DNA from 3 places in the Virgibacillus kimchii genome. Region 2 is predicted to be linked to each of the others. Evidence: riboswitches for the same ligand, from Rfam matches in the RefSeq annotation. Region 2 holds a riboswitch; each other region holds the start of a gene.
The links. A riboswitch is a leader RNA that binds a small molecule or an ion and turns the genes downstream of it on or off. The one in region 2 is predicted to bind thiamine pyrophosphate.
Positions count from the first base shown of each region.

Region 1: another riboswitch for thiamine pyrophosphate. It lies ahead of thiM (hydroxyethylthiazole kinase); the one in region 2 lies ahead of thiT (energy-coupled thiamine transporter ThiT).
Region 3: another riboswitch for thiamine pyrophosphate. It lies ahead of ACZ42C_RS16520 (YkoF family thiamine/hydroxymethylpyrimidine-binding protein); the one in region 2 lies ahead of thiT (energy-coupled thiamine transporter ThiT).

Region 1 covers NZ_AP043951.1:3,778,508-3,782,740, forward strand. The annotation lists gene ACZ42C_RS18410 (M14 family metallopeptidase) at 1-776, shown strand, start outside; gene tenA (thiaminase II) at 892-1,566, opposite strand; TPP riboswitch at 1,726-1,823, opposite strand; TPP riboswitch at 1,943-2,043, shown strand; gene thiM (hydroxyethylthiazole kinase) at 2,142-2,924, shown strand; gene ACZ42C_RS18425 (cysteine hydrolase family protein) at 2,952-3,566, shown strand; gene ACZ42C_RS18430 (Lin0512 family protein) at 3,568-3,927, shown strand; gene ACZ42C_RS18435 (thioredoxin family protein) at 4,087-4,233, shown strand, end outside.
Region 2 covers NZ_AP043951.1:411,177-415,409, reverse strand. The annotation lists gene ACZ42C_RS02140 (hypothetical protein) at 1-1,394, opposite strand, end outside; gene ACZ42C_RS02135 (YflT domain-containing protein) at 1,508-1,852, shown strand; gene thiT (energy-coupled thiamine transporter ThiT) at 1,996-2,568, opposite strand; TPP riboswitch at 2,661-2,765, opposite strand; gene ACZ42C_RS02125 (IS1634 family transposase) at 3,073-4,233, shown strand, end outside.
Region 3 covers NZ_AP043951.1:3,417,202-3,421,434, reverse strand. The annotation lists gene ACZ42C_RS16530 (LL-diaminopimelate aminotransferase) at 1-254, opposite strand, end outside; gene ACZ42C_RS16525 (AraC family transcriptional regulator) at 532-1,320, opposite strand; TPP riboswitch at 1,538-1,640, shown strand; gene ACZ42C_RS16520 (YkoF family thiamine/hydroxymethylpyrimidine-binding protein) at 1,734-2,324, shown strand; gene ACZ42C_RS16515 (ECF transporter S component) at 2,339-2,944, shown strand; gene ACZ42C_RS16510 (ABC transporter ATP-binding protein) at 2,925-4,233, shown strand, end outside.

The sequences.
Region 1 (4,233 bases), 860 kb from region 2:
ATGATATTTATGCATGGAACTTTGAAGTGGGAGCACAACTGTGGGATGAAGAAACGGAACGCTGGGTAAGTGTTGGCTTCCAACCGGAATTTGAAGAAGGCCATGCAGAAGCAATGGAATTTGCCAACGGCTTAATCGGATTATTTGAGGTAGCCCTTGAAAATGCAAACGATGATGTAAATCCGGAAACTTGGATTTCTCCGGAAGAAGGAACGTACCATGATCCTGTTGAGGTAGACTTTGAAATGAGCGAACCAGCTACTGTTTATTATACCCTGGATGGTTCACGACCAACTTTTGACTCCGATGTCATTAGTGTAGCCGGAACAAGAATGGGCGGAGAAACATTAACAATTGAAGAAACCACGACGATCAAATGGTTCTCTGTAGATCCGGCAGGAAATATTGAGAATGATTATGACCCGGATGGAGAAGGAAATAACTATAACGAAGCTGAAGTTGTTATTGATTATTTGCCGGAAGGGGTAACTGCAGCCGGGATGCAATCGCTAGTGGAACGTTTTGAACAGGAAGAGGAATTTGCTGATGAAACAGCTCCTCGCACACTGAAAAACCATTTAACAGCTGTGGATCTTTTTGAACAACAGGGAGATGGCGATAAAGTAGTCAGACATATGAATAGCTTTCTGTTGCTGCTTTATCATCAGGAAAATAATGAGCTTATTTCAGGAAAGGTTTATCGTATCCTGGAAAACTATTCAAATGAATTGATTGAAATCTGGTCATCGGAGTTGGATACCGAAGAAGCCATATAAGGGCTGGGAATAAGGCCATCCGTGGAGCAGTCAAGTGCTCTGCGGATGGCTGCTTTTGCCTTTTAATAAAAAATTATATATCATTAGATGGGTGATGGGCTGTTTTTGGGCGAAATTATACCGGCCAATCTTCTTTATTCTCCGCCATATCCCAAAACATATATTCCAATTTACTTGTTTTCACGACGATCTCTTCCAGTTCAGCCAAATCTCTTTCAGGCTTTCCTGCTGCTATTTCATTAAGCAGATTTTTGCAGTCTTCAGCCAGTTCGGTAAAATCATCCGACGAATACATTTTTACCCAGCGGCCATAAAATTCGTGCTCCTTTGCCCCTGGCCATGCTGCCAGCTTTTTGCCAATAAAATTATAACTCCAGGCACAAGCCAGTACAGCGGCCACGACATTTTCCACTCCACCGCGCTGGGAGACATTCAGCATATAGCTTGTATAAGCTGTAGTTGTGGCGGCAGCTTCTGTTTTTTCCAAGTCTTCTTGGGATATGCCGAATTGGGCGGCATATTGCCGGTGCAAATCCATTTCCATATGGAGTGTGCCGTCCAGCAGTTTGGCAAAAGTGGTCATCGTTTTTAAATCCTGCGCTTTGGCGCTCCCCAGTGCAAAAAGTCTGGAATACTCTATTAAATATACATAGTCCTGTTTTAGCCAATGCATGAATTTATTCTGATCCAACCATCCTTCCCCAAGTCCTTTTACAAAAGGGTGGGTGATGTATGAGTTCCAAATAGGTTCCACCTTTTCCCATAGACGTTCTGTAAATAATTTTTCCATTTCCTCTTCTCCTCTCCGATTATTAAATTTGCTTAATAAGTAGCTGGACCTTTTAGTTGCAGAATGCTCTCACCTCTTTTCATGCAAGGGGAAACAGGAAAATAAAAACCCATTTCCAGTCATAGAAATGGGTTCAGCAATGGGTATACTCATAAATAGAACATTGCCAATCCGCTTCCCTACGCTAGCCTTACCTAGATCAGGTTCCAAGGGTCGATTTACTCTCTCAGCATCCACGTGCTCCCCCAGCAGAATTACAAATTAATTTAATTTTCGATAACAATTATAGCCGCTTCCTGTTAAAATAGCAAACCGGTTCGAGGTACCTGTCCTCTTGTCCCAGGAGAAAGTTATCGGTATAATGAATGTACATATGAAATTCCACTAGGGGTGCCGGCAGGCTGAGATAAGATTTTTCTTAATCCCTTTGAACCTGATCTGGTTTGTACCAGCGTAGGGAAGTGGAGCTGGCGAATATACGGATTTTGTATATCAAACCACTCCATTTCCGGAGTGGTTTTTTTAGTAATCTTCCCTATTTTTTTCTCAAAATCTATGAATAAGGAGCGTTCAGTATGGACTATCTTGCAGAAATCAGGAAAGAGAACCCGTTCATTTATAATATTACCAATGAAGTGGCCACAAATATGGCTGCCAATGGACTCATCGCCGTCGGTGCGTCTCCGGCCATGTCCAATACGCCTAAAGAAGCTGTAGAAAATGCACAGCATGCAGCAGCAGTTGTGTTAAACCTGGGTACCCTTACCGAAGATCGGGCAGAAGCGATGTTGATTGCCGGAAAAACAGCAAACGAAAAAGGTGTGCCGGTAATCCTGGACCCCATTGCAGTTGGAGGGACCAAATTTCGTACAGAAGTGATCTATGAATTGCTGGATAAAGTGAAATTTGCTGCCATCCGTGCTAATGCGGGGGAAATTGCTGTACTCGGGGATACTTTGTCAGTAATGAAAGGACCGGATTCTACGATTGAGGAAGTAGATCCGGAGGTGGCCAAAGGCGTTGCCAATAAGTATAACACTGTCGTTATCGCGACCGGAAAAACAGATGTCATCACTGATGGCAAGCGCACGACCCTGTGCAGAAACGGACATGCCATGCTGCAAAACATCACTGCCAGCGGTTGCCTGCTTACATCTCTTGTCGGGCCGTATGTTAGTGTAGGAAATGATCCATATGAAGCAGGAATTGAAGTAGCTGCGGCTTATGGCATCGCCGCCGAATTGGCAATGGAAAAAGCAAATGGTCCCGGTTCATTTATCCCGGCACTGCTAGATGAGCTGTACTTTCTCGATAAGGAGAAAGTGGATAAGTATAAACGGGTGGAGCAAATATACTAGCGAATGGTGAAAAGGGGTCTGTTGCAAATGAGCACTTCAAATGGAAAATCAGTACTGCTACTTGTAGACTTGCAAAATGATTTTTGCCATCCGGACGGTACTGCAGCCAAACGGGGGAAAAATGTCCACGTTTTTCGGGAAACTTTATTAAGGACGAAAAATTTACTGGATGCTGCCCGAAATAATAGCATCCCGGTGATCCATGCCATTTCTGAACATAGTGAATGGACAGCATCTCCGACACAAAAAGAAAGGTATGGCAGAGCAGGTTCGAAAAGCGGCCTTTCCTATTGTGAACCTGGGAGCTGGGGCGCAGAATTTTTTCAACCTTTCATACCGGAACATGGTGAAAAGATTGTCATAAAGCATCGTTACAGTGCTTTTTTGTACACTGACCTTGAATTGATTCTACGCCGTAGTGGCGTTACTGAACTGGTCATTTCCGGTGCTTATACAAATGTTTGCCTAGATAGCACTGCCCGGGACGGGTATATGCGGGATTTTCACGTTATTGTTCCCGCTGATTGTGCCGTTTCTGACCATCAACGACACCATGATTATGCACTTGCTCTGCTTGACGGGACATTTGCAGATGTAGTGCATTCAGATGATATAAAAAGACAATGGGAAAGGAGCAGATGATATGAAGGAAATTCTATTTATTGAAACAGGCACGGGGGTAGATTTGCACGGCCAGGATGTCAATGAAGCGGCAAAGCGGGCGGTGATGGATGCGATTCATTATAATTCCATGCCGGGAATAAGAAAAATGCTTCCTGATGAAGATATTAATAAAATGAAAGTGAATGTGAAACTTGGCATTCCGCAGGATTTGGGAAATCTGGATGAAAAGAAAATAAAACAGCTTATTCCTTATGGCACCGTGACCGTAGAAACAGTAAAAGGGGGAATGACTGCCACCAGCGGGATTATTCTTGAGGATCAGCATGATAAAAATGATTTGATGTATATCGTCAATGCTGTAGTGGAGGTAGGCTATTAAGGAGTCCCATCAGTTTTACTTGCATTAACAAAAGTTTACCGATAAATTCCTGTGATTGATAGCTTATTCCTATGGGTATGATAGGGAAAGCCTTATTGATGGTACCTCGGATTTGACCTATGCTTGGATGTAGTAAGTCAAACCAAGGAGGTATTATGTATGGAAAAAGCAGTATTTTATCATGCCGGCTGCCCGGTTTGTGCAGACGCAGAAAAAATGGTTTTGGACTACTTTGACAAATCAAAGGTAGATGTAGAAGTCATCGACTTTAACGATGATGCATCAAAAATCAACGAAGCAGAGAAC
Region 2 (4,233 bases):
CAAAGGGCGAGACCCGCCATAACCGGAATAAAATTCCTGCGTACGAGCTCCATTACTGATATACCACAAAACCCGGCAATGGCAATTAATGAGGACCAGGCTACCAGTGTACCACCGCCGGTCCATATTGAACCCATTTGCCCAATTGCTGCAAGCGTACCGGCATCAATTGAAGCATTTGCTAATGAAGCAGACAGTGCTCCGGTTAAGGGCAGACCGGAAAATCCTGAGCCGTCCAATCCGGTTATAATCCCAATAAGCAACACACTGAATGCTGCCAAAAACGCACTTTGTGGTATATATTCCTGGGAAGCCTGCACAATATCAAAAAGGAAAGCCGGTGCGTTTTCTTCTATTCCTAAAATGCTTCCCGAAAAATCCGGACTTCCCAGGAAGAAAAAACCGGCAATCGGAATAACAGGTCCCATCGCTTTGAAAGCAAAAGTAAAGCCATCGGTAATATGGGTACTGATATACTCCAATGCATGCTTTTTCCCAAAAGCAATGGTTGAAAGTAATAGCAGTATTACAGCAACACCGCCGACAAAGGCAGCTCCATCTCCCCCTTCCAATCCGCTCATTCTTCCGCTCAGCAGCTTTTCATATACCATATAAATTACAACACCCAACAGTGTTATTGGCACTAGAATGGCAAATATTCTGCTCCACCTATCCAGGTTTTCGGTTCCCTGTTTTTTATCCGACACTGAAGCAGATTGCATCTTCTGTACTTCCCATTCATTTCTCTCATCATCCCTGGACCTTATATTTTTCCTGTACAGTAAATAAGCAAGCATGATGGCAATCACACCGGATATGCTGGATAAGATCAATGCTTTATCAGCAACGATCGACGTTTCTATCCCTGCAGCTGTTGCAGATAAGCTCGGAGCAACCTGAACAATATAATCAGACGAAAGTGCCATGCCCTGACCTGCAATCGCAATAGCTACTGCAGCTGTCATAACCGGTAACCCGGCACGAACTGCTGCAGGTACAAGCAGCGCACAAATCAATGGAACCGCCGGTGTTGGCCAAAAGAACAAAGAAATTATATACGTGACAATTACTAGTATAAAAAAGGAGATATGTCCATTAGTCATAAACTTCTGGATAGGCTGTATCATTTTTCTGTCCGCACCTAAATCCTTTAAAGAATTTAATAGTGCAAGCATAAAGGTAATGATCAGAAATATGTTAAACAGTTCCTGGGCAGCAACCAAATTTGCCTGAAATATTGCTGTAAATCCGTCAACTAAATTCCCGTGATAAGCCAAGGCAACAACAAATGTCCCAAACAAAGTAGGCATCACTACGCCTTTACGGAAAATCATGGTGGCAATAATGCCCAATGTAACTAAACCATATAGCCAATGAGAAAATGATAGCTCCACCATTCTCCCCTCTCCTCCCTTCCATGGTCATATAGCCTATGCCGAAACTATATGTTTAGTTCATATTCATACGGGAATGAAGAAAGTGAATACTTGAAAGGGAGGTATTTAAAATGAAACCATTTATCAAGGAATATACAAATGACGAACAACTGGCAACAGATGTAAACCTCTTAAAAGATCGAGGCGTGGACAAAGACAATGTCTATGTACTTTCCCATGATGATGACCGAACCGAGCGCATTGCAGACAACGCAGATGCAAATACAATCGGCATGAAAGAAATGGATTTTGGGGATGCAGTCGGAAACCTCTTTAACAGTAAAGGAGACGAACTGCGCACAAAACTTAAAGAGATGGGATTAAGCGACGCAGAAGCAGAACAATACGAAGAAGAAATGGACGAGGGCAAAGTACTACTGATTGTGACAAATGAAGATGTTGATTATTTATTATAAAGTAAGATCATTGAACCCGGCTGTTATGGCCGGGTTCACCTTTTACACCGGGTTAATACCTCTGCTCCTGAGATTCTCCTTTTCCAATAAAAAAGGTAACCTCTGTATGCTCAAGGTTACCCTTTGTGAGCGGGCTGACTGATTTACGCTGCATTAATTAATGTTCTTGGCTGTTTATGGAACAGGAAGAACACAAGCACTGTACATAAAACAAATGATGGCAGCATGTAGGATGCATTATAAATTAATGAATAAAGCCACGCCGGCTGACCTTCCACCGCGGAGCCAAAGAAGACGATCCCTGCGATATAATGTGCAAGGAAGCGTAATACACTGCCCAATAAAACACCAAATGTAATATAAGTTAAATATATTTTTGTTTCGCCGTTTTTAACAGCCTGCTGAACTATTCTTGCAAAAACGCCGGCAAATCCTAATACAGTAAATGCAACGGCATAATCAAGAATACCCTGCACAGGATGCAAAATATAAGCTGTTCCGGTGGCAACCTGCAATACTCCAAGTAAAAATCCGGACAGTAAGCCACCCTTTAGCCCCCAACGAAACGCCACAATAAAGATTGGTATCATGGCAAACGAGACCGAACCACCCTGGGCCCAAATTTTAAAAGATAAAAATGGTAAAATGTCCAAAAGTAATGCCAATGCTGTAAAAATAGCCACTTCAATTAAAAATAAAACTCTTCTGGATTGCAAATTAACACTCCTTCCCCCTATTTTGGAACGCAAAAAAAGCAATGCCAAGGGGAAGACTTCCTGATGGGAAACCCGCTCACATTGCTTTATTCCATCAAAAAAGCCACCATCCCTGCGCTAGTATTAACTAACAGGTTCTAAGGGTAAGAACACATACCTTGTTCACTCTCAGCCAAAAGGCTCCCCCTGCAGGCTTTCAATCTATGCTTTTTTCACTTTATACCATTGTATACCAGACAATAGTAAACTTCAATGTTTCATGTGCGTAAGATCTAACTGACTTTAAGCTTTCGTATTTTCACCTGCCAAAGTTATAAATTCCTTGACATCTGCTACACATAATTCAAGCGCTGATTCCGGGAGTTTGACACCTAAATTAAATAAAAAGTGATCATAAGCCAGTGCAGGCTTATATTTTTTTGTCAAATTCCGCTTTAAATAATTGCGTACTATTTCGTACTATTGTATAATATAAAGTATAAACACAGTACGGAGGAGATGTGTGTGCGCATTAAAAAAAGTGTTTCCAAAGGGTCAACGTCCTATTCTGTTATTAAAGATGTTTATCGGAACGGAAAGAAAACCTCAAAAGTCGTTGAGGCTTTAGGAAACGATGAGGAAATTTTAGAAAAGCATCCCGGTGTAGATCCCTATACCTGGGCAAAAGAATATGCCAAAAAATTAACACAGGAAGAAAAAGAGAGTAACTATAAAATCATTGCCAGATACAGTCCAGCCAAGCAGATAGAATTGAATAAACAAACGTTGTTTAATTCCGGTTATCTTTTTTTACAATCCCTTTATCATAAACTAAAATTAGATCAAATCTGTCAGAAAATCTCTCAGAAATATGAATTTGAATATGATCTTAATGAAATTCTTTCACGTCTTCTGTATTTGCGCATTCTACATCCCACTTCTAAAAAGGGGACGTTTGAACATTCGAAGGACTTACTTGAGCCCCCACATTTTAAGGAGCATCAAATGTACCGGGCACTTGAAGTACTTGCGGAACAATCTGATTTCATTGAAGAAATGGTCTATAAAAACAGCCTCCAGGTGGTTGATCGAAACACGCAGGTTTTATATTATGACTGCACCAATTTTTTCTTTGAAATCGAGGAAGAAGACGGTATGAAACAATATGGGGTTTCTAAAGAAAATCGGCCCAGCCCAATTGTTCAAATGGGACTATTCATGGATGGATCAGGACTGCCACTTGCCTTTAGTATGACACCTGGAAACAGAAATGAACAAACCACCTTGAAACCGTTGGAACGCCGTATTCTAAAAGACTTTAACCTTTCGAAATTTGTGGTATGTACAGATGCCGGACTATCTTCGAATAAGAATCGGATATATAACACGAAAGGACAACGCGCATTTGTCACCACACAGTCAATCAAAAAACTGAAGAAGTTTTTGAAGGAGTGGGCGCTGGATTCTAAGGGGTGGCGAATACCGGGAAGCAATAAAAAAGTAAATTTAGAAGATGTCCGCAAGCTCAAAAATGACCAGAGAACGTATTACAAGGAGCGTTGGATAAAAGAAAATGGATTGGAACAAAAGTTAATTGTCACGTACTCCCCCGTTTACCAGCGATATCAAGCATCTATTCGGGAAAAACAAGTAGAACGCGCGAAGAAGAAAGTGGAAAATCCAAGC
Region 3 (4,233 bases), 1.2 Mb from region 2:
ACTCCGTTATCGGCATAGAAGCGATTTTCTGTTTTTGCTGCTTCCTCAGCCAGTTTTTGAATCACAATTTCATCCGCCATCGCATCTGGTTCACCAACCCCAAGATCGATTAGTAGCTTTCCGGGATGATCCTTCACCGCTTTTCTCTTTGCTCTTTTTATTTTTTCAAATTTATAGATCTCGTCTTTCTTGCCAAACTGCGCTCCACCTATTCTTTCAGAAAACTGATGTTGAATATAATCTACTTTTACCAAAACTGATTCCCCCAAATTTCAATTTCTTCTTCCTCTTGATTACTAGCCGTGCATTACCAGAAATATTACCCTTATGAAGTTCTGTCCTCTGATCCATTTATCTTGTTTTTATAATAATGGATGAGGGAAAAAATGTATTTAGATTTTTTGGAAGAATATTTGTATTTTTTTACAAAGATCGAGCGAGTCACCTCCTTTAAACAGAAGGAAAAAAATAAAAAAGTTGCCGGGGGAGGGTGTAATTTCCCTGGCAACCTTTCCTGCAGCTACAGTGTTTTCACCTTACTTCTGAAGGGTTTTTTCCTGTATATTGCTTAAATTGTCTGCTGAAATAATGCAGATCATTATAGCCAAGCGCTTTTGCCGCCTCCGTTACTGTCATTCCGGTAAAATAAAGTAAATGTTCTGCACGCTTTATACGGCAATAAACAATATAGGATTTTACTGTATGCCCAATCAATTCCTTGAATTTTTTGGAAAAGTACCTCGGGGAAAGATTGGCGCGTGCAGCTAAGCTTTCAATCGTATGTGGCTTTCCCGGATGCTGTTGAATAAAATTGGCTGTTTCGCGAATCGTTTCTGTTAAATTATTGCTTGTACCATCTATATTCTCTTCTTTTTCCTGTTCTTCTCTTAAGAGATGAATCATTAATTGCTTTAAAATTAACTTCCCTTCCGTTTTTGCCGCATATGTTTCTACTAAGAACAGCCGAACGTATTGGGTTAATAGAGATTCAAAACGAATCGTATTTTTAAGCATGCGATGGGAGGAGGGGATGAGTTGTACTTCCCCGGTTATATCAAAATGGATGTATGTTAACACGAGGGGGTCCTGGGGGTTGTGAGTTGCTTCCGTCTCATCACCCGGCTTAAACAGAAAACAATGTCCTTTTTCCACCTGGTATGTTTTTCCGTTCAGCTTTACTTCGCCTTCCCCATTCCAAACATAAAATAAGTCATAGTTGGGCATGGGCTGATCTCTTTTTCGCCACTTCCAGTTCGGTTCACAATGGATGGTGGCCAACGCAGGCTTTAACACAAAATTATCCGGATTGACATATAGCATCCGGTCCACTCCCTTCCTACACGGAAAACCTATGTTATTATTTTAAATTGGAATGAAACATGTGTAAATAACTTTTAGCTTTCAGAGGAACACCAAATAGCGATGTTTATACAAATTGCAATCTTCCCGGAACAGGATACCGTGGTTAATTCACCTGTTTTCCTTTACAAACAGGAGGATTCATGTTTATACTGAAGACAAATAACTGCATATCTGAATTTAGCACTGGGGGAGCTGCATTAGCGGCTGAGAAGATGGATATCTGACCCTTGGAACCCGAACTGGATAATACCAGCGTGGGGAAGTGCGGTCTGCTGTATGAATTTATTTTAAGCTGAAATTTTACAGACAAACTGCATTCCCTACGGAGTGCAGTTTTTTATTTTTACTTTATTTTCAGGAGGAGATTATGTATGGAAAACTATTGCGGAACAAGCAGAATTTCAGGGTGCCAGTTTAGCCTGCACCCCATGAGCGCAGACTTTGAAAATATTATTCTATCAGCTTTGGAGCAAACAAATACGTCGAAAGTCTGGAAGGAAACTGATGACGTAACCACTTGCATCCGGGGAAAGATGGTACATGTTTTCGACATTACACAAGCTATCTTTCTTCATGCTGCTTCAACCGGGGAGCACGTTGCCATGAACGGAACCTTTTCCATTGGATGTCCGGGGGATACCGATGCAGATGCCTACATGGACGAGACAGACACCCCTTTAAATGAAGACATGGTAAGTGCCATCAACCAGGAAGCAGGCTGTAAATTTTCCCTCTATCCGTTGGGAGAAAAAGATTATATGGATAAAATCTATGAACAGATTGATCTGTCAAAATCACGCGGCGTCAAAGTAAGCTCCTCTCATTATGCAACCAGGTTGGATGGGGATGTAAAAGATATTTTCCGGACTTTGCAGGAATCTTTTTATCTCGTACAGGATAAAGTGTCCCATGTCACCATGACATTCAGCATTTCAGCCAACAGTCCGTCCAATAAAGCTTAAGGAGATATGTGCAAATGACAAACCAATGGAAGCTAAAAGAAATTGTTCTCATGTCAGCTTTAGGTGTAATATTTGGGCTGATCTATTTAGGATTTTACCTGATAGGCCAAGGGTTCAGAAATGTGCTTGCCCCTTTTGGACTCGGTCAGTTCGGATATGAGATTATATTCGGTATTTGGTTCATCGTATCGATTATTGCTGCCTATATTATCCGAAAGCCCGGCGTCGCGTTTACTTCTGAATTAATTGCCGGGATTGTGCAAGTGCTGCTCGGAACGACTGCAGGACCTCAGCTGATCCTAGGTGCAGCTATACAGGGAGCAGGAGCGGAACTTGCTTTTGCACTGACGAAATGGAAAGATTATCGACTGCGGATCCTTGTGTTAGCTGGGATGGGTGCTGCCGTATTCAGCTTTGTCTGGAACCTGTATTCTTCCGGAAACATCGCGTTGGCACCTTGGTTACTTGTTTCCATGTTTATTGTCAGATTGATGAGCGGTGCATTGCTGGCCGGTGTACTTGGGAAGTGGATCAGTGACCAACTGGCAAAAACAGGGGTGCTCCGCGGATATGCTTTAGGAAAGGAGCGGCATAAACAACGTGAAAAAGGAGCCATTTAATCGCATCCTTGACGTGCAGGACTTCTCTTTCAGTTATGAAAACCCGGAAGACCCTTTATTAAAGAATATCCATTTTTCCTTGTATGAAAATGAAACAGTGCTTCTTATCGGTGCCAGCGGATCAGGGAAAAGCAGTCTCGCCCTATGTTTAAATGGGTTATATCCGGAAGCAGTGGAAGGAGTTTCTTCCGGTGACATTTATTATCGCGGTAAACATGTCCAGGAGTTTCCAAAAGGAGAATTGAATCAGCAAATCGGCATCGTGTTTCAGGATCCTGATAGCCAATTTTGCATGATTAAAGTGGAAGATGAACTGGCATTTACATTGGAAAACCGTAAAGTCCCTTCCATGGAAATGCCACAGCATATATCCCAAGCGTTGCAGGATGTCGGGATGGAAGGATTTGAAAAAAAGAAAATCCATGAGCTTTCAGGCGGACAAAAACAGAAAATTGCATTGGCATCCGTGCTTTTGCTGGAACCGGAACTCTTAATTCTTGATGAACCAACTGCCAATCTGGACCCTTTGTCCCGAGTCGAGTTCATTGACCTGTTACACTCGCTGCAGCAAAAAAAGGGTTTAACTCTCCTCATCATTGAACATGAGCCTGATGATTGGCTGGATATGACAGACAGGGTGCTTGCTGTAGGAAGCAGCGGAAAACTTATTGCTGAAGGACCTGCTCACACCGTGTTTACCAGGCAGGCAGCACTGTTAAAAAAGGAAGGGATGTTCCTTCCAAAGTGCTATATGTCCGACAACAAGAATTTTCGGGTCCGCCCTGCCCTCCCAACATCTGAAGAGATTTTATCCGTCAAAAACCTTACGTTTAAAAGGAAAAGAGACACCGTTCTTCAAAACGTCAATTTGGAAATAAACCGTGGTGAATTTGTATCCATTGCAGGGGAGAATGGTGCTGGGAAATCTACACTTCTGCAACAAATGGCAGGATTGCTTTCTTGTAAAAAAGGCAGGATTTTATTTTTTGACAAAGAATTGCAGCAATGGAACCAGAAAGATTTGAGAAAGAGAATAGGGTATGTTTTTCAGAATCCGGAACATCAGTTTATTACTGATACCGTCATCGACGAACTGACATATGGAATGAAACTGAACGGGTATGCGGAGGAAAAACAGGAAGAAGCTGCAACAAGGCTGATGGAACAATTTCACCTGATGCAACACCGTTTCAGCAATCCATTTTCTTTAAGCGGCGGGCAAAAAAGGCGCTTGAGTGTAGCTACGATGCTGGACCAAACGCCGGATATTTTATTTTTCGACGAACCAA